4 regions of the Streptomyces aureoversilis genome follow, and region 4 is predicted to be linked to each of the others. Evidence: riboswitches for the same ligand, from Rfam matches in the RefSeq annotation. Region 4 holds a riboswitch; each other region holds the start of a gene.
What was found. A riboswitch is a leader RNA that binds a small molecule or an ion and turns the genes downstream of it on or off. The one in region 4 is predicted to bind cyclic di-AMP.
Positions count from the first base shown of each region.

Region 1: linked by a shared signal. The riboswitch ahead of ACFPP6_RS14950 (M23 family metallopeptidase) and the one ahead of ACFPP6_RS23900 (C40 family peptidase) in region 4 are both predicted to bind cyclic di-AMP.
Region 2: linked by a shared signal. The riboswitch ahead of ACFPP6_RS23390 (M23 family metallopeptidase) and the one ahead of ACFPP6_RS23900 (C40 family peptidase) in region 4 are both predicted to bind cyclic di-AMP.
Region 3: linked by a shared signal. The riboswitch ahead of ACFPP6_RS26025 (transglycosylase family protein) and the one ahead of ACFPP6_RS23900 (C40 family peptidase) in region 4 are both predicted to bind cyclic di-AMP.

Region 1 covers NZ_JBHSKJ010000007.1:262,787-268,191, reverse strand. Annotated here, with positions in the region: gene ACFPP6_RS14960 (M16 family metallopeptidase) at 1-225, shown strand, start outside; gene ACFPP6_RS14955 (M16 family metallopeptidase) at 273-1,640, shown strand; cyclic di-AMP (ydaO/yuaA leader) riboswitch at 1,857-2,012, shown strand; gene ACFPP6_RS14950 (M23 family metallopeptidase) at 2,026-2,835, shown strand; gene ACFPP6_RS14945 (GntR family transcriptional regulator) at 3,106-3,771, shown strand; gene ACFPP6_RS14940 (HPr family phosphocarrier protein) at 4,016-4,297, opposite strand; gene ACFPP6_RS14935 (bifunctional acetate--CoA ligase family protein/GNAT family N-acetyltransferase) at 4,405-5,405, shown strand, end outside.
Region 2 covers NZ_JBHSKJ010000013.1:215,620-221,024, forward strand. Annotated here, with positions in the region: gene ACFPP6_RS23380 (DEAD/DEAH box helicase) at 1-725, shown strand, start outside; gene ACFPP6_RS23385 (PP2C family protein-serine/threonine phosphatase) at 1,123-2,382, shown strand; cyclic di-AMP (ydaO/yuaA leader) riboswitch at 2,458-2,589, shown strand; gene ACFPP6_RS23390 (M23 family metallopeptidase) at 2,599-3,897, shown strand; gene ACFPP6_RS23395 (aldo/keto reductase) at 3,935-4,879, shown strand; gene ACFPP6_RS23400 (hypothetical protein) at 4,975-5,274, opposite strand.
Region 3 covers NZ_JBHSKJ010000016.1:95,832-101,236, forward strand. Annotated here, with positions in the region: gene ACFPP6_RS26010 (DUF501 domain-containing protein) at 1-162, opposite strand, end outside; gene ACFPP6_RS26015 (FtsB family cell division protein) at 250-714, opposite strand; gene eno (phosphopyruvate hydratase) at 878-2,167, opposite strand; gene ACFPP6_RS26025 (transglycosylase family protein) at 2,424-3,179, opposite strand; cyclic di-AMP (ydaO/yuaA leader) riboswitch at 3,183-3,363, opposite strand; gene ACFPP6_RS26030 (transglycosylase family protein) at 3,624-4,748, opposite strand; gene ACFPP6_RS26035 (cytochrome P450 family protein) at 4,862-5,405, opposite strand, start outside.
Region 4 covers NZ_JBHSKJ010000014.1:94,867-100,271, reverse strand. Annotated here, with positions in the region: gene ACFPP6_RS23915 (urease subunit alpha) at 1-361, opposite strand, end outside; gene ACFPP6_RS23910 (urease subunit beta) at 354-665, opposite strand; gene ACFPP6_RS23905 (urease subunit gamma) at 681-983, opposite strand; cyclic di-AMP (ydaO/yuaA leader) riboswitch at 1,714-1,898, shown strand; gene ACFPP6_RS23900 (C40 family peptidase) at 1,903-2,373, shown strand; gene ACFPP6_RS23895 (ATP-binding protein) at 2,521-2,958, opposite strand; gene ACFPP6_RS23890 (helix-turn-helix domain-containing protein) at 3,241-4,119, shown strand; gene ACFPP6_RS23885 (DUF397 domain-containing protein) at 4,129-4,383, shown strand; gene ACFPP6_RS23880 (8-amino-7-oxononanoate synthase) at 4,403-5,405, opposite strand, start outside.

The DNA.
Region 1 (5,405 bases), on a different contig from region 4:
GGCCGCGCCGACGAACTGTGCCGCTTCGCGGTGCTGTTCGGCGACCCCCAGCTCGCCCTGACCGCCGTGCAGCGCGTCCTGGACATCACGCCGGAGGAGGTGCGGCAGGTCGCCCGGGCCCGCCTGCGCCCCGACAACCGCGCCGTGCTGGTGTACGAGCCCACCGAGCCGGCCGCCCCCGCCGCCGACGAGAACGCCGAAGCAGAAGAGGAGACGGCCAAGTGAGCGACGCCCTGGCCCCCGCCCAGCCCACCCAGCCTCCGCATTCTTCTATGGCCTTCCACCCGCAGCCGCAAGCCGGGACCGCGGCCCCCTGGGCCTTCCCCGCCCCCGAGCGCGGCACGCTCCCCAACGGCCTGACGGTGCTGCGCTGCCACCGCCCGGGCCAGCAGGTCATCGCCGTCGACATCAACGTGGTGGCCCCCCTCGCCGCGGAGCCGGAGGGCCTCGACGGCGTCGCCACCATCATGGCGCGCGCCCTGTCCGAAGGCACCGACAAGCACACCGCCGAGGAGTTCACCGCCGAGCTGGAGCGCTGCGGCGCCACCCTCGACGCCCACGCCGACCACCCGGGCGTGCGCCTGTCCCTGGAGGTCCCCGCCTCCCGGCTAGGCAAGGCCCTCGGTCTCGTGGCCGACGCGCTGCGCGCCCCCGCCTTCCCCGACCACGAGGTCGAGCGGCTGGTGGGCAACCGCCTGGACGAGATCCCGCACGAGCTGGCCAACCCCGCCCGCCGGGCCGCCATGGCGCTCTCCAAGGAGCTCTTCCCGGCCGGCTCGCGGATGTCCCGCCCGCGCCAGGGCAGCGAGGAGACCGTCGCCCGCATCGACGCCGCCTCCGTGCGGGCCTTCTACGAGGCCCACGTGCGCCCCGCCACCACGACCGCCGTGGTCGTCGGCGACTTCACCGGAGTCGACCTCGACGAGGCCCTCGCCGACTCCCTCGGCGCCTGGACGGGTTCCCCCGCCGAGCCGTACCCGCTCAAGCCGGTCACCGCGGACGACACCGGCCGCGTCGTCATCGTGGACCGCCCCGGCGCGGTCCAGACGCAGCTCCTCATCGGCCGCATCGGCGCCGACCGGCACGGCCAGGTCTGGCCCGCCCAGAGCGTCGGCACGTACTGCCTGGGCGGCACCCTCACCTCCCGTCTGGACCGCGTCCTGCGCGAGGAGAAGGGCTACACCTACGGCGTGCGGGCCTTCGGCCAGGTGCTGCTGTCCACGCCGGAGGGCACCGGCGCGGCCATGCTCGCCATCAGCGGCTCGGTGGACACCGCCTCCACCGGCCCCGCGCTGGAGGACCTGTGGACCGTCCTGCGCACCCTCGCCGCAGGGGGCCTGACGGACGAGGAGCGCGACTCCGCCGTGCAGAACCTCGTCGGCGTCGCCCCGCTGAAGTACGAGACGGCGGCGGCCGTCGCGGGCACCCTCGCCGACCAGGTCGAGCAGCACCTGCCGGACGACTTCCAGGCGCGCCTGTACGAGCGCCTCGCCGCGACGGGCACGGTGGAGGCCACCGCCGCCGTGGTGAGCGCCTTCCCGGTCGACCGCCTGGTGACGGTGCTCGTCGGTGACGCCGCGCAGATCGAGGAGCCCGTCCGGGCCCTCGGCATCGGGGAAGTGACCGTGATCACGGGCTGAAGCCCGCGGCGGGCCGGCCGCGCCGGCCGGCCCGTCAACCGGCAGGCACGCGCGCCCCTGAGGCGCGTGTGCCTGCCAAATGTCCGATTTAGCGGAGTGGTTGCACGTCTGCGTTGTGGCGTGGGCCACAAAATGGGGCTTCTGTTTGCCGATCGAAAGTGGCGGCGTCTAGCGTCAAAGCGTCTGTCCGTCAGATGTGCGTCGCATCCGCGGCCCGGGCAGACATCGCCGAGTCCCCGTACGGCGCGAGCCAGGGGAGCCGGGGACCCAAGTGTCCCTGGGGTGAATCGGGCCCCTTTCCGGAGGGATCCGTAGGAGACCTTCCTGCTCCGAACCCGTCAGCTAACCCGGTAGGCGAGAGGGAAGGAAAGGACCAGCCTCACCAATGGCGTTCACTCGTGCCACCGGGAAGCACCGCAAGCCGAGCCGCGCCGTTCGCGTCAGCGCGAACGCGGCGGGCATAGCCACCCTCGCCGCCACCGGTGTCGTCGCGGGCCTCGCCGCCCCGGCGATGGCCGCCTCTCCCGACGAGACCCACCGCCCCACCGAGGACACCGGCCTGACCCAGGCCGTCGTCATCGGCGAGGACACGGCCGGCCGCATCGGCGAGCAGGCCCAGGTCCAGACCAGCGCCGCGGCCGAGAACACCGCCGTCCACGAGGCCGAGGCCGCCGCCAAGCAGGAGGCCGCCGACGTCAAGAAGGCCGCGGACGAGGCCAAGCGCAAGGCCGAGGCCGAGCGCAAGGAGCAGGAGCGCGCCGCCCGCGAGCAGGAGCGCAAGCGCCTCAACACCTTCGTCTCGCCGATCGCCGGCTCGTACGTCTCCACGTCCTACAAGGCCTCCAGCGGCCTGTGGTCCTCCGGCAGCCACACCGGCATCGACATGCACGCCGCGACCGGCACCTCGATCCAGGCCGTGGGCGCGGGCACCATCGTCGAGGCCGGCTGGGGCGGCGCCTACGGCAACAACGTCGTCATCAAGCACAACGACGGCACCTACACGCAGTACGGCCACCTCTCGTCCATCGACGTCAGCGTCGGCCAGTCGGTCACCGCCGGCCAGCAGATCGGCCTCTCCGGCGCCACGGGCAACGTCACCGGCCCGCACCTGCACTTCGAGGCCCGCACCGGCGCCACGTACGGCACCGACATCGACCCGGTCGCCTACCTCAGCGAGCACGGCGTCAACCTCTGACGCACCCGCCCGCGCCCCCGCGCGGCACATTCGCCTGACGAAGGCCCCGGCCCACCGGCCGGGGCCTTCGTCGTATCCTCGTGTTGGCCAAAACATATCGATGACTTCACGTGCGCCGTCGGAAATCGCGGGCGGCTGCAATAGAGTCGCTGAACAGGCGTCAATCGGCCGCGTTTCGCGGGGGTTATGCGGAGGTTCACCCATGCGGGGCCGTACGTGAACGGTGATGGCACAGCGAATCAGAGCGGCCGTCGCATTTCCGCGCACGCCGTGTGCACGGCGATCCGTGACGACATTGTTTCCGGCACGTTTCCGCCCGGCAGCAGGCTCACCGAAGAAGTCCTCGCGCGCCGCTACGGCGTTTCGCGCGTGCCCGTGCGCGAGGCGCTGCGCACCCTCGCCTCGGAGGGGTTCGTGACCACCCGGCGGCACGCGGGCGCCTGCGTCGCGGAGCCGACCGAGCAGGAGGCCGCCGATCTGCTGGAGGTCCGCGCCCTGCTGGAGCCGCTGGGCGCCGCGCGCGCCGCACAGCGCCGTACGGAGGCGCACCTGAAGGTGCTGCGCGGTCTGGTCCGGCTCGGCCAGGAGCGCGCCCGGGGCGGGCGTACGGGCGAGCTGCGGCCGCTCGGGGACTGGTTCGACGAGACCCTCGCCCAGGCGTCCGGCAGCCCGAGCCTCGCGGGCCTGCTCACCCAGCTCCGGCTCAAGATCGCCTGGGTGTACGCGGCGGAGCCGCCCGCGCGCCCCGTCGACACCTGGGAGGTGCTCGGCGCCCTCGTGGACGCCGTCGCCCGCGGCGACGCGGAGCGCGCCCGGGCCATCGCGGCGGCCCGTGCGGACCGGGCGCCCGGCGAATTCCGGCTGCGCCGCACCGTCCCGGCGGCCCGCGTGCGGAATGCGGGCCCGGCCGTGCGAACGGTGATCTCCGGTTCCTGACCCCGGTTCCCGATCCGGGTTCCCGGGAGCGTACCTATTTACGTCCGGTGTTACCGCAGGAACCATCTCCGGCCGAACTTCCGCCAAAGGAATGCCCGGCTGTTACCGCTGGAATGCCATGGATTTCGCGCGGGCGCACGCGGGGTGTGAATGGGGTGCGCGGGGTGCGGCCGGGAAAACGACAGCGGGGCCACGGCGGCCCTCAATCGGCCGCCGCGGCCCCGCCGCGCGCGATTCCGTCGAATCAGACGGTCTCCGGGAGCTCCTCGAGACCCTCGGCGACCAGCTTCGCCAGACGGTCCAGGGCGGCCTCGGCGCCCTCGGCGTCGCTGGAGAGGACGATCTCCTCGCCACCCTGGGCGCCCAGGCCCAGCACGGCCAGCATGGAGCCGGCGTTGACCGGGTTGCCGTCGGCCTTGGCGATCGTCACGGGGACGCCGGCGGCGGTCGCCGCACGGACGAAGATCGACGCGGGACGGGCGTGCAGGCCCTCGGCCCAGCCGACGTTGACGCGGCGCTCAGCCATGGTGTTGCCCTTCAAGTCGTAGGGGTTGTCTAGACCAGTGTCTCACGGTGCCCGGAGTGCTCCGGCGCAGCGCTTCCGATGTCCGTGCCCGGCCTTACGCTGGCCCCATGCAGACGACGCCGGCGCAGTCCGGGCCCGAGTACGCGTACCCCACCCACTGGGAAGCCGACGTCGTGCTGCGCGACGGCGGCACCGCGCACCTGCGCCCCATCACCCCCGACGACGCCCAGCGTCTGGTGAGCTTCTACGAGCAGGTCTCGGACGAGTCGAAGTACTACCGCTTCTTCGCCCCCTACCCCCGCCTCTCCGACCGGGACGTCCACCGCTTCACCCATCACGACTACGTCGACCGCGTCGGCCTCGCCGCCACGGTCGGCGGCGAGTTCATCGCCACCGTCCGCTACGACCGCATCGACGGCCGCGGCATGCCGGCCTCCGAGCCCGCCGACGAGGCCGAGGTCGCCTTCCTCGTGCAGGACGCCCACCAGGGCCGCGGCGTCGCCTCCGCCCTCCTGGAGCACATCGCCGCCGTGGCCCGCGAGCGCGCGATCCGGCGCTTCAGCGCCGAGGTGCTGCCCGCCAACACCAAGATGATCAAGGTGTTCACGGACGCGGGCTACACCCAGAAGCGCAGCTTCGAGGACGGTGTGGTCCGCCTCGAACTGGACCTGGAGCCCACGGACCGCTCCCTCGCCGTCCAGCGGGCCCGCGAGCAGCGCGCCGAGGCCCGCTCGGTGCAGCGGCTGCTCGCCCCCGGCTCCGTGGCCGTCATCGGCACCGGGCGCGCGCCGGGCGGCATGGGGCGGGCCGTGCTGCGCAACCTGCTGGCGGGCGGCTTCACCGGGCAGGTCCACGCCGTCAACCACGCCTTCCCCGAGGGCACCACACGGCTCGACCCCGAAGGCGTGCCGGCTCACCGCTCCGTCCTCGGTATCGACGGGCCCGTCGACCTCGCCGTCGTGGCCGTGCCCGCCGATCAGGTGCCCTCCGTCGTCGCCGAATGCGGCGAGCACGGCGTCCAGGGCCTCGTCGTCCTCTCCGCCGGGTACGGCGAGAGCGGCGCCGACGGGCGCGAGCGCCAGCGCGAGCTCGTGCGCCAGGCCCGCTC
Region 2 (5,405 bases), on a different contig from region 4:
CCGCCCTGCACGGCGGCAAGAGCCAGCCGCAGCGCAACCGCACCCTGGACCTCTTCCGCACGCAGGAGGTCACCGCGCTGATCGCCACGAACGTGGCCGCGCGCGGCATCCACATCGACGGCCTCGACCTCGTCGTGAACGTCGACCCGCCCATGGACCACAAGGACTACCTGCACCGCGGCGGCCGTACGGCCCGCGCGGGCGAGTCCGGCACGGTCGTCACGCTCGTGCTGCCCGAGCAGCGGCGCGAGATGAGCCGCATGATGGTCACCGCCAAGATCTCCCCGAACGTCGTGACGGTCGGCCCGGAGGACGAGGAGCTCGTCCGCATCACCGGTGCCCAGCAGCCCAGCGGCGTGCCCGTGGTCATCGCGCCGCCAGTGCCGGCCCAGTCGACGCCGCGGAAGCGGTCCGGCGGGAGCGGCGCGAGCGCCGGGTCCGCCGGCGGGGCTGCGGCTGCTGCCGGGTCGCGCGGCTCCCGGGGCACCCGTGGCTCGCGCGGCGGGCGTGGCGGTCGTGGCCGGGTGCGTACGGAGATGTCTTCCGGGGCGTCGTCCTCGTCCTCGTCGTCCGCCGGGTCTTCGGCGTCCTACGGTGCCGGTGGTTCGGGCCGGGGTGCCGGCCGGGCCTCCGGTGCGGCTTCCGGTGCGGCTTCCGGCCGGGGTGCCGGCAGGAACGGCGCCGGCCGGGGCACCGGGGGCGCACGGGAGCGCCGCTCCTCGTAATCCGCTCCTCGTAACCCGCTCGCCCGGGCTGCTCGCCGGCGGCCTGTACGAGGCCCCGGCCCGGCCGGCCTGCTCGTCGGCTTGTTCGCCCGCCTGTTCGCTGGCCTGCTTGCCGGGCCGTTCTCCCAGGGCCTCCCTCCCCGGTTGGCCCAGCACCGTTCGCCTGCCGACCTCCCGCCCGGAAGGGTGGGAGGTCGTTGACGTGCAGGGCTGCCGGTCAGGAGAGAGTGCGGTGGGCAAGCGAGAGAGCCGTTCTGCCCGCCGTGCCGGCGGTGGCGCTGAAGGTGGTGCTGAAGGTGGCACGGGCAGTGGCACCTCCAGTGATGCGTCCAGTGGCGCGTTGGGCGGTGCGTCGGGCGGTGTGTCCGGTGGTGCGTCGGGCGGTGTGTCCGGTGGTGTGTCCGGCGGCGTCATCGGGCGCCGTGCCTTCCGTCGTACGGCACGCCGGGCCGTACGCCGGGCCGTCCGCAGGCTCCCGGCCGTTCTGATCGTCGGCGCCGCACTCTTCGGCCTCGGGGCGCCCGCGCACTACACGTGCGCCCCCTTCCTCTCCGCCGCGCCCCTCGTCGCGGCGCCGCTCCACACCCTCCGCGCCACGGTCACGGCCGCGCTGGCCGCCGTGGCGGTCGCGGTCGGGCTCGTGGTCTACCACCGGCCGTCCGACACCGGTGAGGCGCTGGCCGAGATCGCGGCCATCGGTGCCGTCTCCCTCGTCGCGCTCGGCATCAACCGCATCGCCCGTCGCAGCGATCAGCAGCTCGCCTCCGCCCGGGGCATCGCGGAGGCGGCCCAGCGCGCCGTCCTGCCCGTGCCCCCGTCCCGGATCGGCGGCCTCCGCGTGGCCGCGCGCTACGTCGCCGCCCAGGCCGACGCCCGGATCGGCGGCGATCTGTACGCGGTCCAGGACACCCCGTACGGCGTACGCGTCATCGTCGGCGACGTCCGCGGCAAGGGCCTGGGTGCGGTCGAGGCGGTCGCCGTGGTGATCGGCGCCTTCCGGGAGGCGGCCGAGCAGGAGCCCACGCTGGAGGGGCTCGCGGGGCGGCTGGAGCACGCGCTCCAGCGGGAGGGCGCACGGCGGGCGAACCTGCGCGCCGACGCCGTGGACCGGACCGAGGGCTTCACCACGGCCGTACTGGCGGAGCTGCCGCCGGGGGAGCCCGTCTTCCGCCTGCTGAACCGCGGCCACCCCTCCCCGCTCCTGCTGCACGCGGACGGCCGCATCGGCGTGGCCGACCCCGCCGTCCCCGCGCTGCCCCTCGGCCTGGGCGAGCTGGGGGTGTGGCCGGACCGGGCGGAGGAGCGGGAGTTCCCCGCGGGGTCGATGCTGCTGCTGATGACGGACGGGGTGACCGAGGCGAGGGACGCCGGCGGTACGTTCTACGACCCCAGGGCCGGGCTGACGGGCTGTCGGTTCAAGAACCCGGATGCGCTGCTGGACGCCCTGGTCGCGGACGTCGCGCGCCATTCGGGGGGTCAGGCCGCCGACGACATGGCGCTGTTGGCGATCCGGCGCGGCGAGCGGATCGAACAGCATTTCGTGGAAAGTATCGACAGGTTCCGTGGGCGCACATCCTGTGAAGACGTGCCCGAGGGCATCGGTGGGTTCGGGCGTTCGGCTTGGAATCCACCCGGCATGTCTATTAACGTTCGATAACGGAGCGCGGTTGTCGCAACGCCGCAAGAGGCGCTGCGCCGTGCGCCTTCGCCGAATCCCGCGGGCACAGCACCACCTGATACACCGGCAAGTTCTGGGAACCGGGGAACCACCACCCTGGGGTGAATCGGGCCGCGCAGCGGCCCGTAGGAGACCTTCCTGCTCCGAACCCGTCAGCTAACCCGGTAGGCGAGAAGGAAGGAAAGGAGTGCCTTCGTGGCATCCAACGAGCCTGCCGCGTACGAGCCTGCCGAGTACGACTCTGCCGGGTACGAGCCCGCCGCGTACGATCCGCCGCTGGTCCCGGCGTACGTACCTCCGTACGAGCCGGAGCCCGAGCCCCGGCCGGAGCTGAGGCACGAGGCGGAGACCGCGTACGACCCCGAGTCGCCGTACACCCCCGCTTCCTACCGTCCCTCCGTCTACAACGCCTTCGGCACGGGCCGCGGCCGCCACCGCGTGGTGAAGCAGCGCGGCGGCACGATGGCCCGCAGCGGCGCGGTCCTCGGTGTCGGCGTCATCGCGGCGGTCGGCGCGGGCGGCATGGCGCACGCCCAGGAGCGCCCGGCGACGTCCATATCCATGCCCGACCTGGCCCAGCTGCCGGGAGTGGGCTCGTTCTTCGCGGGGAGCGCGGCGGGCTCGGTCGATTCCGCCGCCGCCGAATTCGCCGGCGAGGAAAGCGCATCGGCCGCCGTGGAGATGGCCGAGAGCGCGGCGGCTGCGGGTGAGGTGCTCCGGGCGAGAATCCTGGAGCAGGCCGACCACCAGCAGGGCGTGGCCGTGGCCGAGGCGCAGGCGGCCCAGGTGAAGCAGGCCGCGAAGACGCAGAAGAAGGCGGCGGAGCGGAAGGCGGCGGAGGCGGAGGCGGAGGCGGAGCAGGAACGGGAGCTGGGGCGGGAGCAGGGGCGGCCGGCGGCACCGGAGCAGCAGCAGACGTCGCAGCAGCAGACGTCGAAGCAGCAGACGTCGAAGCAGCAGGCGCCGAGGCAGCAGACGTCGAAGCAGCAGGCACCGAAGCACCACACGGCGCAGCAGCAGGCACCGAAGAAGCAGCGATCCGCCCGCCAGGCTCCGGCCGCCCAGGCTCCCGCCCCGGCGGCTCGCCACTCCACCTCCGGCGGGTTCAAGCTCCCCCTCGCCTCGTACACCCTGACGGCCGGCTTCGGTCAGGCGGGGAACATGTGGTCCGCGAACCACACGGGGGAGGACTTCGCAGCCCCGACCGGCACGCCGGTGAGGGCGGTCGGCGGCGGCAAGATCGTTCAGGCCGGCTGGGCGGGGGCGTACGGCTACCGCATCGTCCTGAGGCTCGACGACGGTACGGAGCTGTGGTTCTGCCACCTGTCGTCGATGGTCGTCACGTCGGGGAAGGTCGCGCCGGGCCAGGTCATAGGCCGTGTCGGTGCGACGGGCAACGTCACGGGCCCGCACCTGCACCTGGAGGTGCGGCCGGGCGGGGGCGCGCCGATCGACCCGCTGGGGTGGCTGAGGAGCAGGGGCCTGCAGCCGTAGCGGAATACCGGCTGCCGCAAGGACGCTGCAGGAGTACATGGCTGACATTCACAAGAAGATCGGCAATCTCTCCGTCCACCCGTTGGCTCTCGGCGGCAATGTCTTCGGGTGGACAGCGGACGAGGCGGAATCCTTCGCCGTCCTCGACGCGTACGCGGCGGCGGGCGGCAATTTCATCGACACCGCCGACGTCTACTCGGCCTGGGTCCCGGGCAACGAGGGCGGCGAGTCGGAGACCGTCATCGGCAATTGGTTCGCCTCGCGCGGCAACCGTGCCGACATCGTCCTCGCGACGAAGGTCGGCGCGGGCGTCCCGGAGCCGCGGGGCCTGCGCGCATCGGTGATCAAGGCGGGTGTGGAGGAGTCCCTCCGCCGGCTCCGCACCGACTACATCGACCTCTACTACACGCATTACGACGACCCGTCGGTGCCGGTGGAGGAGTTCATCACCGCGCTCGACGCGCTGGTGAAGGAGGGCAAGGTCCGCGAGATCGCGGCCTCGAACATCACGCCGGAGCGCCTGCAGGAGTCGCTGGAGTTCTCGGAGACGGCCGGCCTGGCGAAGTACGTGGCGATCCAGCCCCACTACAACCTGGTCTCGCGCGACACCTACGAGGGCGACCTGGCGGCGGTGGCGGAGAAGCACGGCCTGGCGGCCGTCCCGTACTTCGCCCTGGCCAAGGGTTTCCTCACGGGCAAGTACCGCCCGGGCACGACGGTGGACAGCGCCCGAGCGGAGGGCGCCGCGGAGTACCTGCAAACGGAGCGCGGCCGCCGCGTCCTGACGGCCCTGGACGAGGTGGCAGCGGCCCACGAGGCCGAGCTCGCCACGATCGCCCTGGCCTGGCTCGCGGCCCAGCCCACCGTGGCGACCCCGCTGGCCAGCGCCCGCACGGTCCAGCAGCTCAAGCCACTGCTGGCGGTGGCGGACGTAAAGCTGACGGATGCGGAACTGAAGCGCCTGACGGAGGCGTCGGCCTAAGCAGGCCAAGGCAGGCCAAGGCAGGCCAAGGCAGGCCAAGGCAGGCCAAAGCAGGGCGTCGAGCGGAAGAGCACCGCTCGACGCCCTGCTGCTGATCAAGCCCGACTCTCGGCCACCCAAGAGGCCAGCGCCACGGCCCCGGCGACCCCGAACACGGCCGGCCAGGCCCCGACCTTCTTGGCCAGCGGATGCGACCCGGCGAACGCGGCAACGTACAGCCCGGTCAGCGCCGCGGCCTTGGGCGCCCCGACCTTCCCGGCCCACTGCCGAGCAGCCACCCCACCGGCCACGGCAAGCGCGGCCCCACCGAGCGGCCGCTTCTTGGTCCACCGAGCAACGCCGTACCCACCGACAAGCCCACTGGCAGCAACAACAGCCGTAGGAACCTGAGCCATCCCACACCTCCGTATCAAAGGACGACCACCTCGCCCAAAGCTAACTTCACAACCGGGCGCAGTGGCGCACCCGCCTGCCGCCGTCTAAGCCATGAGCCTCGGTAGGGACCGGTTGGGCGGGGGCTGTGGGG
Region 3 (5,405 bases), on a different contig from region 4:
CGGCAGCCGGGGCGCGGTCTCGACCACGTCCGGCTGGCCGCAGGGGCAGCGGTGGGCGATGGCGCGCAGCCCGCGCGGCGGGCGGCCCAGCTGCTGCTTGAACGCCTCGATGTCGGCATCGGTGGGCTCGGTGGACTCGGTCTGGGGCGGAGGGGTGTCCATGTGCTCGCTCGTGTCGTCTTCGCTCGGTGGTGTCGGCAGGTCGTGCGGGAGGCGGGTCGTGCAGAAGGGGAGGGCCGGCGGGCGCGGTCAGCGCGGGGTGTCCGCGGCGTCCACACCGTCCCACAGATTGCTGTACCAGGGGCGGTCGGCGGCGCCCTGGTCGCGCGGGCGCCGGGCGGTGCCACTGCCGTCGACCACGCTGTAGCCGGTCTCCCCGGGGCGCAGGTAGTGCAGGTGCTCGCGCGCCTGCTGCTCGACGTACGCCGGGTCCTCCAGCCGCGCCTTCTCGTCCTCCAGCCGCTTCACCTGCTCGCGGGCGCGCTCGGACTGGCGGCGCTGGTCGGCGATGTCGGAGCGCTGGGTGACCCACTGGCGCATGGGATAGGCGAGGGCGACGACCAGCGAGCACACGACGAGCGCCAGCAGCGCCGCACGGCCGGTGAGCCGGCTGCGGCGCGGGCCCCGCGCGCGGTAGACGCGGGCCGTGGGGCCCTGGACGAGCACCGAGCCGAGTGCCCTGAGTCTGGTCGCGGTGGAGCGTTCCGCCGCCACTTCGCCTCCCCGAGGTCCTGGTCGCCCGCAGCCTCGCTACGAACGTACGTCCCCGGCCACGGTACGGGACCGTGGCCGGGGACGTGGTGAGGCTGCTCCCCTGAGGCCGTGTCAGGCCTGCGGGTGCCGGCCCGCGGTGTCCTCGTGTCAGCCCTTGCGGTGCTTACTGGTTCGCAGAGCGAAACCGCGGGAAGGCGCTGCGGCCGGCGTAGACCGCGGCGTCGTCCAGGATCTCCTCGATGCGCAGGAGCTGGTTGTACTTGGCGACGCGCTCGGAGCGGGCCGGGGCGCCGGTCTTGATCTGGCCGCAGTTGGTGGCGACGGCCAGGTCGGCGATGGTGACGTCCTCGGTCTCGCCGGAGCGGTGGGACATCATGCACTTGAAGCCGTTGCGCTGGGCCAGCTCGACGGCGTCCAGGGTCTCGGTCAGCGAGCCGATCTGGTTGACCTTGACCAGCAGGGCGTTGGCGGCGCCCTCCTCGATGCCGCGGCCGAGGCGCTCGGGGTTGGTGACGAACAGGTCGTCACCGACGAGCTGGACCTTGTCGCCGAGCTTCTCGGTGATGGTCTTCCAGCCGTCCCAGTCGTCCTCGAACAGCGGGTCCTCGATGGAGACCAGCGGGTACGCCGCGACGAGCTCGGCGTAGTAGTCCGTCATCTCGGCGGCCGTGCGGTCCTGGCCCTCGAACTTGTAGACGCCGTCCTTGTAGAACTCGGAGGCGGCCACGTCGAGCGCGAGCGCGATGTCCTGGCCGGGGGTGTAGCCGGCCTGCTTGATGGCCTCGAGGATGAGGTCGAGGGCCTCGCGGTTGGAGCCGAGGTTCGGGGCGAAGCCGCCCTCGTCGCCCAGACCGGTGGACAGGCCCTTGGTCTTCAGGACGGACTTGAGGGTGTGGTAGACCTCGGTGCCCCAGCGCAGGGCCTCGGAGAAGGACTCCGCGCCGATCGGCGCGATCATGAACTCCTGGATGTCCACGTTGGAGTCGGCGTGCGAGCCGCCGTTCAGGATGTTCATCATCGGAACGGGCAGCAGGTGCGCGTTCGGGCCGCCCAGGTAGCGGAAGAGCGGCAGGTCGGAGGCCTCGGAGGCGGCGTGCGCGACGGCCAGGGAGACGCCCAGGATGGCGTTGGCGCCGAGCGAGCCCTTGTTGTCGGTGGCGTCCAGGTCGAACATGGCCTGGTCGATCAGGCGCTGCTCGGTGGCGTCGTAGCCGACGAGCTCCGGGCCGATCTGCTCGATGACGGCGAGGACGGCCTTCTCGACGCCCTTGCCCAGGTAACGGTTCTTGTCGCCGTCACGGAGCTCGATGGCTTCGAAGGCGCCGGTGGAGGCACCGGACGGCACGGCGGCACGGCCCGTGGAGCCGTCGTCGAGGCCGACCTCGACCTCGACCGTGGGGTTGCCTCGCGAGTCGAGGATCTCGCGAGCTACGACGACGTCGATGGACGGCACGAGCGTCTCCTTCGTGTGTGTCTGTGGTTCTGCAGCACGAGCCTAACGGGCCCCGGAGGCTCGCCTCGCCGTTGGATCGCCTTCCCGGGCCGGAAAAGCCTAAAAAACAGTACAAAAGCCCAGAACACCGTATGAACGACGGATCCGGAAACGGCTGAGCCCCGCTCCGGTGCGCGCTCGGGGCGGCGCATCGGAGCGGGGCGGTCCCGCCGGGAGCGGAGAAGGGCGGCCCACCGGAGTGGACCGCCCTGCCGGATCAGCTGAGGTGCAGCTTCTGGCCGACGTAGATCACGTCCGCGTCCTGGACGATGTCCTTGTTGCGGTCGTACAGCTTCTGCCAGCCGCCCTTGACGTGCTGGGCCTCGGCGATCTTGGAGAGGGTGTCGCCCTCCTTGACCTCGTACTCGCCGTCGCCGACCTTGTAGGACTGCGTGGAGTGGCCCGGGGCGGTCCGCTTCGGGGCCGGGGCCTCGTCGCGCTCGGCGGCCTGCGGGGCGGCCTTCTTCGGCGTGGCCTTCTTCGGCGTGGCCTGGCGCTCGCTGCGGTCCGCGTGGGACTTGCCCGAGACGGTGCCGGTGCTGCGGGAGGACTTGGTGGACTTGCTGACCGAGCCCGAACCGGACGGGTCGACGTTCGCCTTCGGGCCGCCGGCCGTCAGGCCGCCGGGACCGGCACAGCCCCAGGCGCCCGGGCCCTGCATGGCGAGCAGCTTCTCGGCCACGGCGATCTGGGCGCTCTTGGAGGCGTGGTCGGCACGGTCGGCGTACTTCTGGCCGCCGGCGGCGTTCCAGGAGGACTGCGAGAACTGCAGGCCGCCGTAGTAGCCGTTGCCGGTGTTGATGGACCAGTTGCCACCGGACTCGCACTGGGCGACCTTGTCCCACGTCGAAACGGAGGCGGCGTTGGCGGAGGTGGCGACCATCAGCGGGGCGGCGACAGCTGCACCGGTGACACCGGCGAGCGTGAAGATGCGGACGGCCTTGGACGGACGACGGTGCTTGCCCTTGGACATAAGTCGTTTCCTCACCGACGCCTACGAGGTGAGCTGTCGGGTTCGGGCTGTGAGTTCGCCCGGCTTCGTGTGCGAGCACACTCGGCTTCACCCCTAGCCGGTCCCGGACCCGCGGCTTTCGCCGAGGAGCCGTTTCCGGCGCCTACCTTGGTTCCCCCGCTCCTGCCTACGGCGCTTGCGCGACGACTCCCCCGATCGCCGGCAGGATTCGGCGTGGCGACCGTGGTGCCCGCGGTGGCGAGCGGACACGACGGTAAACACAGTCACGGCAAGGGTTCAAACCCCTCTTTCCAGCCACAGTTGCCCCTGGTTACCCAGGGGAACAACGCGTTTCCGCAGGTGAGAGACGGTTTGCCAGTTTCGGGAAGACCGCATTCCGCCACCAGGCAAAGAGACCCATGTCTCACTTTCGACTGGAACGGACATTCGCCGCGAACTGCCGGTCTATTTACCGACCTCGAGCCTCTGACCAGGACGGATCAGGTCGGGATCGGTTCCGACCGCTTTCTCATTGCGCTGGTACAGAGACTGCCAACCCCCCTTGACCGCATGCTGCTCGGCGATCGCTGACAGGTTGTCACCGGGGCGCACGGTGTAGTCGGTGGGAGTGGGGCTGCCGGTGCGTGCGTCGCCGCCGCCCCGCGACGTACGGCCCTCGTCCTCCGAACGCGACGGATCGGCACGGTGCTTGCCCGTGCCCGCGCCGTCCTCGCCGGGCGTCCGCCCCGCGGGCGAACCGGAATCGCCGGCAGACGGCGTGGCGGAACCGTCCGGGATCCGGGTCGGGTCGTCCGTGGGGGACGTCGGGGGCTTGCGGTGCCGGCCTTCCTGCGGCTCACCGGACTGCCCGTCGGACGGCTTGCCCGAGGCGTCGGGTGACGGCGCGTCGGTCGACGGGCTGCCGGAGGGCCGGCCGGACGGCTGACCGGAGGACTGACCCGGCGACGGCCGGCCGGTCGACGGCTGCCCCGAAGGCTGCGTGGAGGGGTCGACCGAGGGGCTCGTCGAGGAACCCGGCGACGGCTTTCCGGACGGCGAGGGAGACGTGGACGCGTCAGAAGGCTTGCCGTGCCCGGAGGGCTCGGACGGCTCGGACGGCGTGGAGTGCGAAGTGGTGCGCTCCGGGGCGCGTGAAGGCGTCGAGTCGCTCGCGGGGGCGTGTGTGCCGCCCGGGTTGACCTCCGCCGGGGTGCCGCCCGAGGTGAGGCCGGCGCTCGCCGCGCAGCTCGACCAGGGGCTGGTGCCGCTGCCCTCGAGGATCTTCTCGGCGACGGTGATCTGCTGCGCACGGCTGGCGAGGTCGGGCCGGGGGGCGTACTCCCGGCCGCCGTGGCGCTCCCAGAGGTCCTGGGTCAGCTGCAGTCCCCCGTAGGTCCCGTTGCCGGAGTTGGCGCTCCACAGGCCTCCGCTCTCGCACTGGGCGACACGGTCCCAGGTGCCGGCGTCGGCTGCCGTCGCGCCGGTGGCCGCCAGCAGCGGCAGGGCGATTCCGGAGGCGGTCACCCCCGCGGCGACCACGATGGCGGGTATCTGACGGGGGCGGCGATGTCGGCCGTTTCCGGGTCTCATGGGCGGTTGCCTCTCGTTCGGCGGCGAATGGTGGTTGAAGATAGCGACGGGCCACCGGAGTCACAAGCCGATGTAGCGGAGGTCACGCCGAGATCACGCCGACTGACGCGAGGTCAGGCAGGCGACTCCTCCTGGGTGGTTGTGTCCGGAATGCCCTCCGGTGTAAAGGCCACGGGAAGGGTGCGCAGACCGCGCATGATGAGCCCGCCGCGCCACCGCAGATCCTCCGGATCGGCCGCCAGCCGCAAGTCGGGAAGGCGCCGCAGCAGGGTCGCCAGAGCCGTCTGACCCTCCAGGCGGGCGAGGGGCGCGCCCAGGCAGTAGTGGATGCCGTGGCCGTAGCCGAGGTGCTGGTTGTCGCGCCGGGAGAGGTCCAGTGCATCGGGGCCGGCGAAGCGCTCGGGGTCGCGGTCGGCGGCCGCCAGGACGACGAGGACGGGGTCGCCCTCCGCGATGCGCTGCCCGCCGATCGTCAGGTCCCGGGTGGCGAACCGCCAGGTCGCCAGCTCCACCGGGCCGTCGTAGCGCAGCAGCTCCTCGACCCCGGTCGCGAGCAGGCCCTCGTCGCCCTCGGCGAGGGCGCGCTGGAGGCGCTCGCGCTGCTCCGGATTGCGCAGCAGGGCGTAGGTTCCGTTACCGATCAGGTTCACAGTTGTT
Region 4 (5,405 bases):
GGCCGATGACGAGGTCGGGGTGGACGCCGTCCATGGTGTCGGGGTTGCCGGCCTTGCCGACGCCGGTGATCCGGCCGTCACGGATGCCGATGTCGGCCTTGACGACGCCCCAGTGGTCGAGGACGAGGGCCCCGGTGATGACGGTGTCGGGGGCCCCGTCCGCCCGGGTCGCGCGGGACTGGCCCATCGACTCGCGGATGACCTTGCCGCCGCCGAAGACCGCCTCGTCGCCGGCGTGCCCGGGCCCGCCGCTGCGGTCCTCCTCGATCTCGACGACGAGGTCGGTGTCGGCGAGGCGGACGCGGTCGCCCGCGGTCGGCCCGTAGAGGCCGGCGTAGGCGACGCGGCTGAGTTCAGTCATCGAGCGGTCCCCCGCACTCTCCGCGCAGGCCCTCGACGATGCGCTTGCCGCCGATGGGGACGAGGTCGACCCGGAGGGGGATGCCCGGCTCGAAGCGGACGGCGGTGCCGGCGGCGATGTCGAGGCGCTTGCCACGGGCCGCCGCACGGTCGAAGTCGAGGCCGGGGTTGGCCTCGGCGAAGTGGTAGTGCGAGCCGACCTGCACCGGGCGGTCCGCGGCGTTGAGCACGGTGAGCCGGGTGCGGTGCAGCCCCTGGTTGAGGGCCACGGGCTCGGCGGCGTACAGGATTTCTCCGGGGATCATCGCGGGTCCTCCCCGTCAGCAGATCGGTTCGTGAACGGTGACGAGCTTGGTGCCGTCGGGGAAGGTGGCCTCGACCTGGACGTCGTGGAGCATCTCGGGGATGCCCTCCATGACGTCGTCGCGGGTGAGCACCCCGCGCCCGGAGGACATCAGCTCGGCGACGGTGCGGCCGTCCCGGGCGCCTTCGAGGACGTGGACGGTGATCAGGGCCACCGCCTCGGGGTGGTTGAGGAGCAGGCCGCGGGCCTTGCGCTTGGCGGCCACGTCGGCGGCCACGTGCAGGAGCAGTCGTTCCTGCTCGCGCGGGGAGAGTTGCATGCGTCCCACCTCACTGTCGTCCCAGGGGTCCCGGATGGACGCACCGGGACGCCACCCGAGTTCAACACGGGGTTGACCTGGGGTTCTTCGGCCGGTGGCCAGTGATTGCAGATTAGGGCGGAACCTTTTCCAACGCGTTAACTGGCTCTTTGCATTGCCATGGCCACGGACCCGGGTGCCGTCTGTCGTCTGCACCTACTGGATCTTCTGGGCCGGATCATGGCCGCCCGTCCGCACGACACGTACCGCCGGCTACGGGCGGCGCAGACCATGGTCGTCGCGGTGGTGCGACGGCGCCGCGGATCGCACGCCCATCCGAAACGGGTGAACGGAAGGTGCGAGCGGGTCATGCCGACGCGGACGGTACGGGTCCCCGGCGCAGAGCGCCGGGGGCGAAGGGATCTCCGCGCCATGTGCGCCGGAGGGCCGGGGGTCCGCACGCGAATAAACCCCGGTCCCCTCCATGAAGGATCACGGCGTAGACGGGGCGCGGTGATCGATTTGGCGCGGGCGGCCGGATTGCCCCCGGGCCGGTACGAACCGCCGCAGGCCAGCGGCTCAGCCGGCTTGGGCGCACACCACCAAATCGCCCCGCGTCCACCGGAATTGCCCAGAAGTGATCAGGCTCACATACCCCTGGTTCCGCTCGGAATCGGCACGGCGGCTGCGCCAAGATCCCTCCGACGACAAGACCCCGCCACCCAGGCGGGGCGGTCCCGGCGGACGCCGAACCCTGCCGCCGCCGGGATGCCGGGTCGACTTGAGTGCAACGGCAGGGATGGAGGACCCAAGAGTGGTGGGACGACCAAGAGTAGTGCGGTCGGCCCTTGGGGTGAAGCCGTTGACAGCGGCCGGGCAACCTTCGCCTGCCCGAACCCGACAGGTCATCCTTCACAGGCGGCTGACGAAGGGTTAGCGCATGGGCGCGCACAAACGTCCGTCAAAGCTGTCCAGGGCCGGTGCAGCATCGGCCCTCACTCTCGCCGCCGTCGGAGCCACCGTGCTGGCTCCGGGCGGCGCGGCAGAGGCGGAGGCGTCTACCGTCTCCACCCAGGCACTGCGGATCGCGGCCTCGAAGCAGGGCTCCCCCTATCAGTGGGGGGCGACCGGACCCCACCGGTTCGACTGCTCGGGCCTGACGCTCTACTCCTTCAAGGGGGCCGGGAAGTCCCTGCCCCGCACCGCCGCCCAGCAGTACAACAGCACCCGCCACATCCCCCGCTCCGCACGCGAACGCGGCGACCTCGTCTTCTTCGTCTCCGGGCGCGGGATCTACCACGTGGGGATATACAACGGGGACGGCCGCATCTGGCACGCACCCAAGACGGGCGCGGTCGTCCGCCTGGAGCGGATCTGGACCAGCAGCGTCCTCTACGGCCGGGTCGGCTGACCCGGCGTCACCGGCCCGCCCGGAGACCCCGGAAGGCTGCCCGGTGACGTGATCCCCGCACGACTCGCAACTCCCCGCACGAGGGCCCGAAGAGGCCCGAGGCCCCCCGCACCCGGGTGCGGGGGGCCTGGCCGGCCGGAGGGGAGTTCAGCGCTCTGCGCTGACCGGCGCGGTCCAGGGGAGGGAGATCCACACCGTCTTGCCGCCGTCGGAGGTCGGCGTGCAGAACAGCCGCCCCCCGTGCTCCGCGGTGAGACAGCGGATGATCACCATGCCGCGGCCGTTGTCCTGCTGGACCGCGGCGGGCAGCCGCCGGGGGAAGCGCGGGTGGCTGTCCGTGACGCCGATGCGCAGCTGCTGATCGCGGTCGAGGCGGACGTCCACGGTGAAGGTGGGCGACTGGCCCCGGGTGTGCTGCACGGCGTTGGTCGCGAGCTCGGAGACGATCAGGCGCACGGTCTCGGAAGTGTCCGTCCCGCCCGGAAGCCCCCAGTCCGCCAGCACCTCCGCGACGTAGCGGCGCGCCGTGGAGACCGAGGCGGGGGCGCTCGGCAGCGTGACGGTGGCTTCTTGGTGGTCTGCCATGGCGGTGGCCCTTTCAGCCGAGGTCCCGCCGAGACCGGACTTCCGGTGCACTGCCGCGGAAAACCGGGAAGCGTGCCGTAAGTCGTGGGGGGCATGAGCGGCCTCGGACGGCTCTGCGCGACAGACTGCCACTGATAACGCCTGTGATGGGAGCGATCCCCCAAGATATGCATATATCTGTCGCCCGAAGCAGTGAACTCTACGACGAGCGACCGGATTCACGCGGCACACTGGGCTATTGACACTGACGTATGACAACGACAGTGACCCAGGGGAGGGCCAATGCGGTACGGACCGGCGGTACGCCGCCGCAAGCTGGGGGCGGAGCTGCGCCGCCAGCGCGAACTGGCCGGGCTGACGAGCCTGGAGGCCGCGCGCGCGGTGGGCTGGCACCAGTCGAAGGTCAGCCGGATCGAGACGGGCAGCAGTGGCGTGAAACCGGCGGACGTGGCCCGGCTGCTGGACGCCTACGGGGTCACCGACGCCGAGCTGCGCGCGCTGCTGGGGGCGCTGTGCGGCGCGGGGTCCCCCGAACCGGGCGAGGGCGCGGGTGCCCGGCGCGGCTGGTGGTACGCCTACCGCGACCGGCTGCCGCCCGCCTATCTCGACTTCATCAGCCTGGAGTCGGAGGCCTCGCGGTTAAGCACCCTGGAGACCACCGTGGTCCCCGGCCTGCTGCAGACGCCGGACTACGCCCGCGCCGTGACCCGCGCGGCCCTCGGCGACCCCGCGCCGGAGCAGGTCGAGGAGCTGGTGCGGGTGCGCCTGGCGCGCCAGGCGGTGCTCCGGGGCGAGCAGCCGCTGGAGGTGTGCGCCGTGCTGGACGAGGCGGTACTGCGCCATGAGGTCGGCGGACCGGAGGTCATGGCCGGGCAGTTGCGGCACCTGGTGGAGACGGGATCGCTGGGACACGTGCGGCTGCACGTCCTGCCCTTCTCCAGTGGCGGCCATATCGGCATCACCGGGCCTTTTGTTATTTTCTCATTTCCGCGCATTGCTGATCTGGACGTGGTTGTTCTCGACCACTTGACGAGTAGCCTCTACCTGGAGCGGAAAGAAGACCTCCGGGCGTACGGCGCGGCCTTCACGACGCTGCGCGCACACGCCCTCTCGCACGAGAAATCGCTGGAATTCATCGCCGGGATCAACGACGGCGCGTAAGGAGGCACCATGTCCGCAATGCCTCGGTACGTACCCCACCGTTCCACCCCTGCAGCGCTTTCCCTGCTCCGTGAGGCTCCATGGCGGCGCAGCAGTTACAGCACCGGATACAACAACTGCGTCGAGACGGCCGGACCGCTCCCCGGCCGCCTCCTCGCCGTGCGCGACTCCAAGCGGGCGGGCGGCCCCGCGCTCCTCTTCCGCTCCGCCGCGTGGACCTGCTTCGTCGAGGGGCTGCGCGACGGCGGGCCCGACCCGCTCTGACCCGGTAGGACTCCTTCTCTCAGGCGGCCGGCGCGGTCCGTACGATCGCGTCGGCCGCGGCCGTCACCTGCCGGTCCGACAGATCGGCCCGGGCGGTCAGCCGCAGCCGCGAGACGCCGTCCGGCACGGACGGCGGCCGGAAGCACCCGACCGCGATCCCCGCCTCCCGGCAGTCCGCCGCCCACCGCACCGCCGCCTCCGGTGAGGGGGCCCGTACGGAGACCACCGCCGCGTCGGGCCGTACCGCCGCGAAGCCCGCCGCCACCACCCTGCGGTGCAGCTCGGCGGCGATCTCCCGGACCCGCCGCGCCCGCTGCGGCTCGCGGCGCAGCACCGTCAGGGCCGCCAGCGCAGCGCCGGCCGCCGCCGGTGCGAGGCCGGTGTCGAAGATGAACGTGCGGGCGTTGCTCACCAGGTGCCTGATCACCCGCTCCGGGCCGAGCACCGCACCGCCCTGGCTGCCCAGCGCCTTCGACAGCGTCACCGTGGCGACGACGTCCGGGGCGCCCGCCAGCCCCGCCGCGTGCACCGCGCCCCGGCCGCCCTCGCCGAGGACGCCGAGCCCGTGCGCGTCGTCCACGAGCAGGGCCGCGCCGTGTTCGCGGCACGCCCCGGCGAGCGCGGGCAGCGGGGCGGCGTCGCCGTCGACGGAGAAGACGGAGTCGGTGACGGCGAGCGCGCGTCCGCCGTGTGCCGCGAGGGTCTTGCGGACGGCGTCCGGGTCGGCGTGCGGCACGACCGCCTTCTCGGCGCGGGCCAGCCGGCAGCCGTCGATCAGGGAGGCGTGGTTGCCCTCGTCGGAGACGAGCAGGGCCGGACCGCCGGCGTCGGGCCCGGCGAGCGCGGTGACGGCGGCAAGGTTGGCCGTGTAGCCGGAGGAGAACACGAGCGCGGCCTCGAAGCCGCAGAAGGCGGCGAGCTCCTCCTCCAGCCGGGCGTGCAGGGCGGTGCTGCCGGTGACCAGACGGGAGCCCGTCGCCCCGGCGCCCCACCGGCGGGCGGCCTCGGCCGCGGCCTCGGTG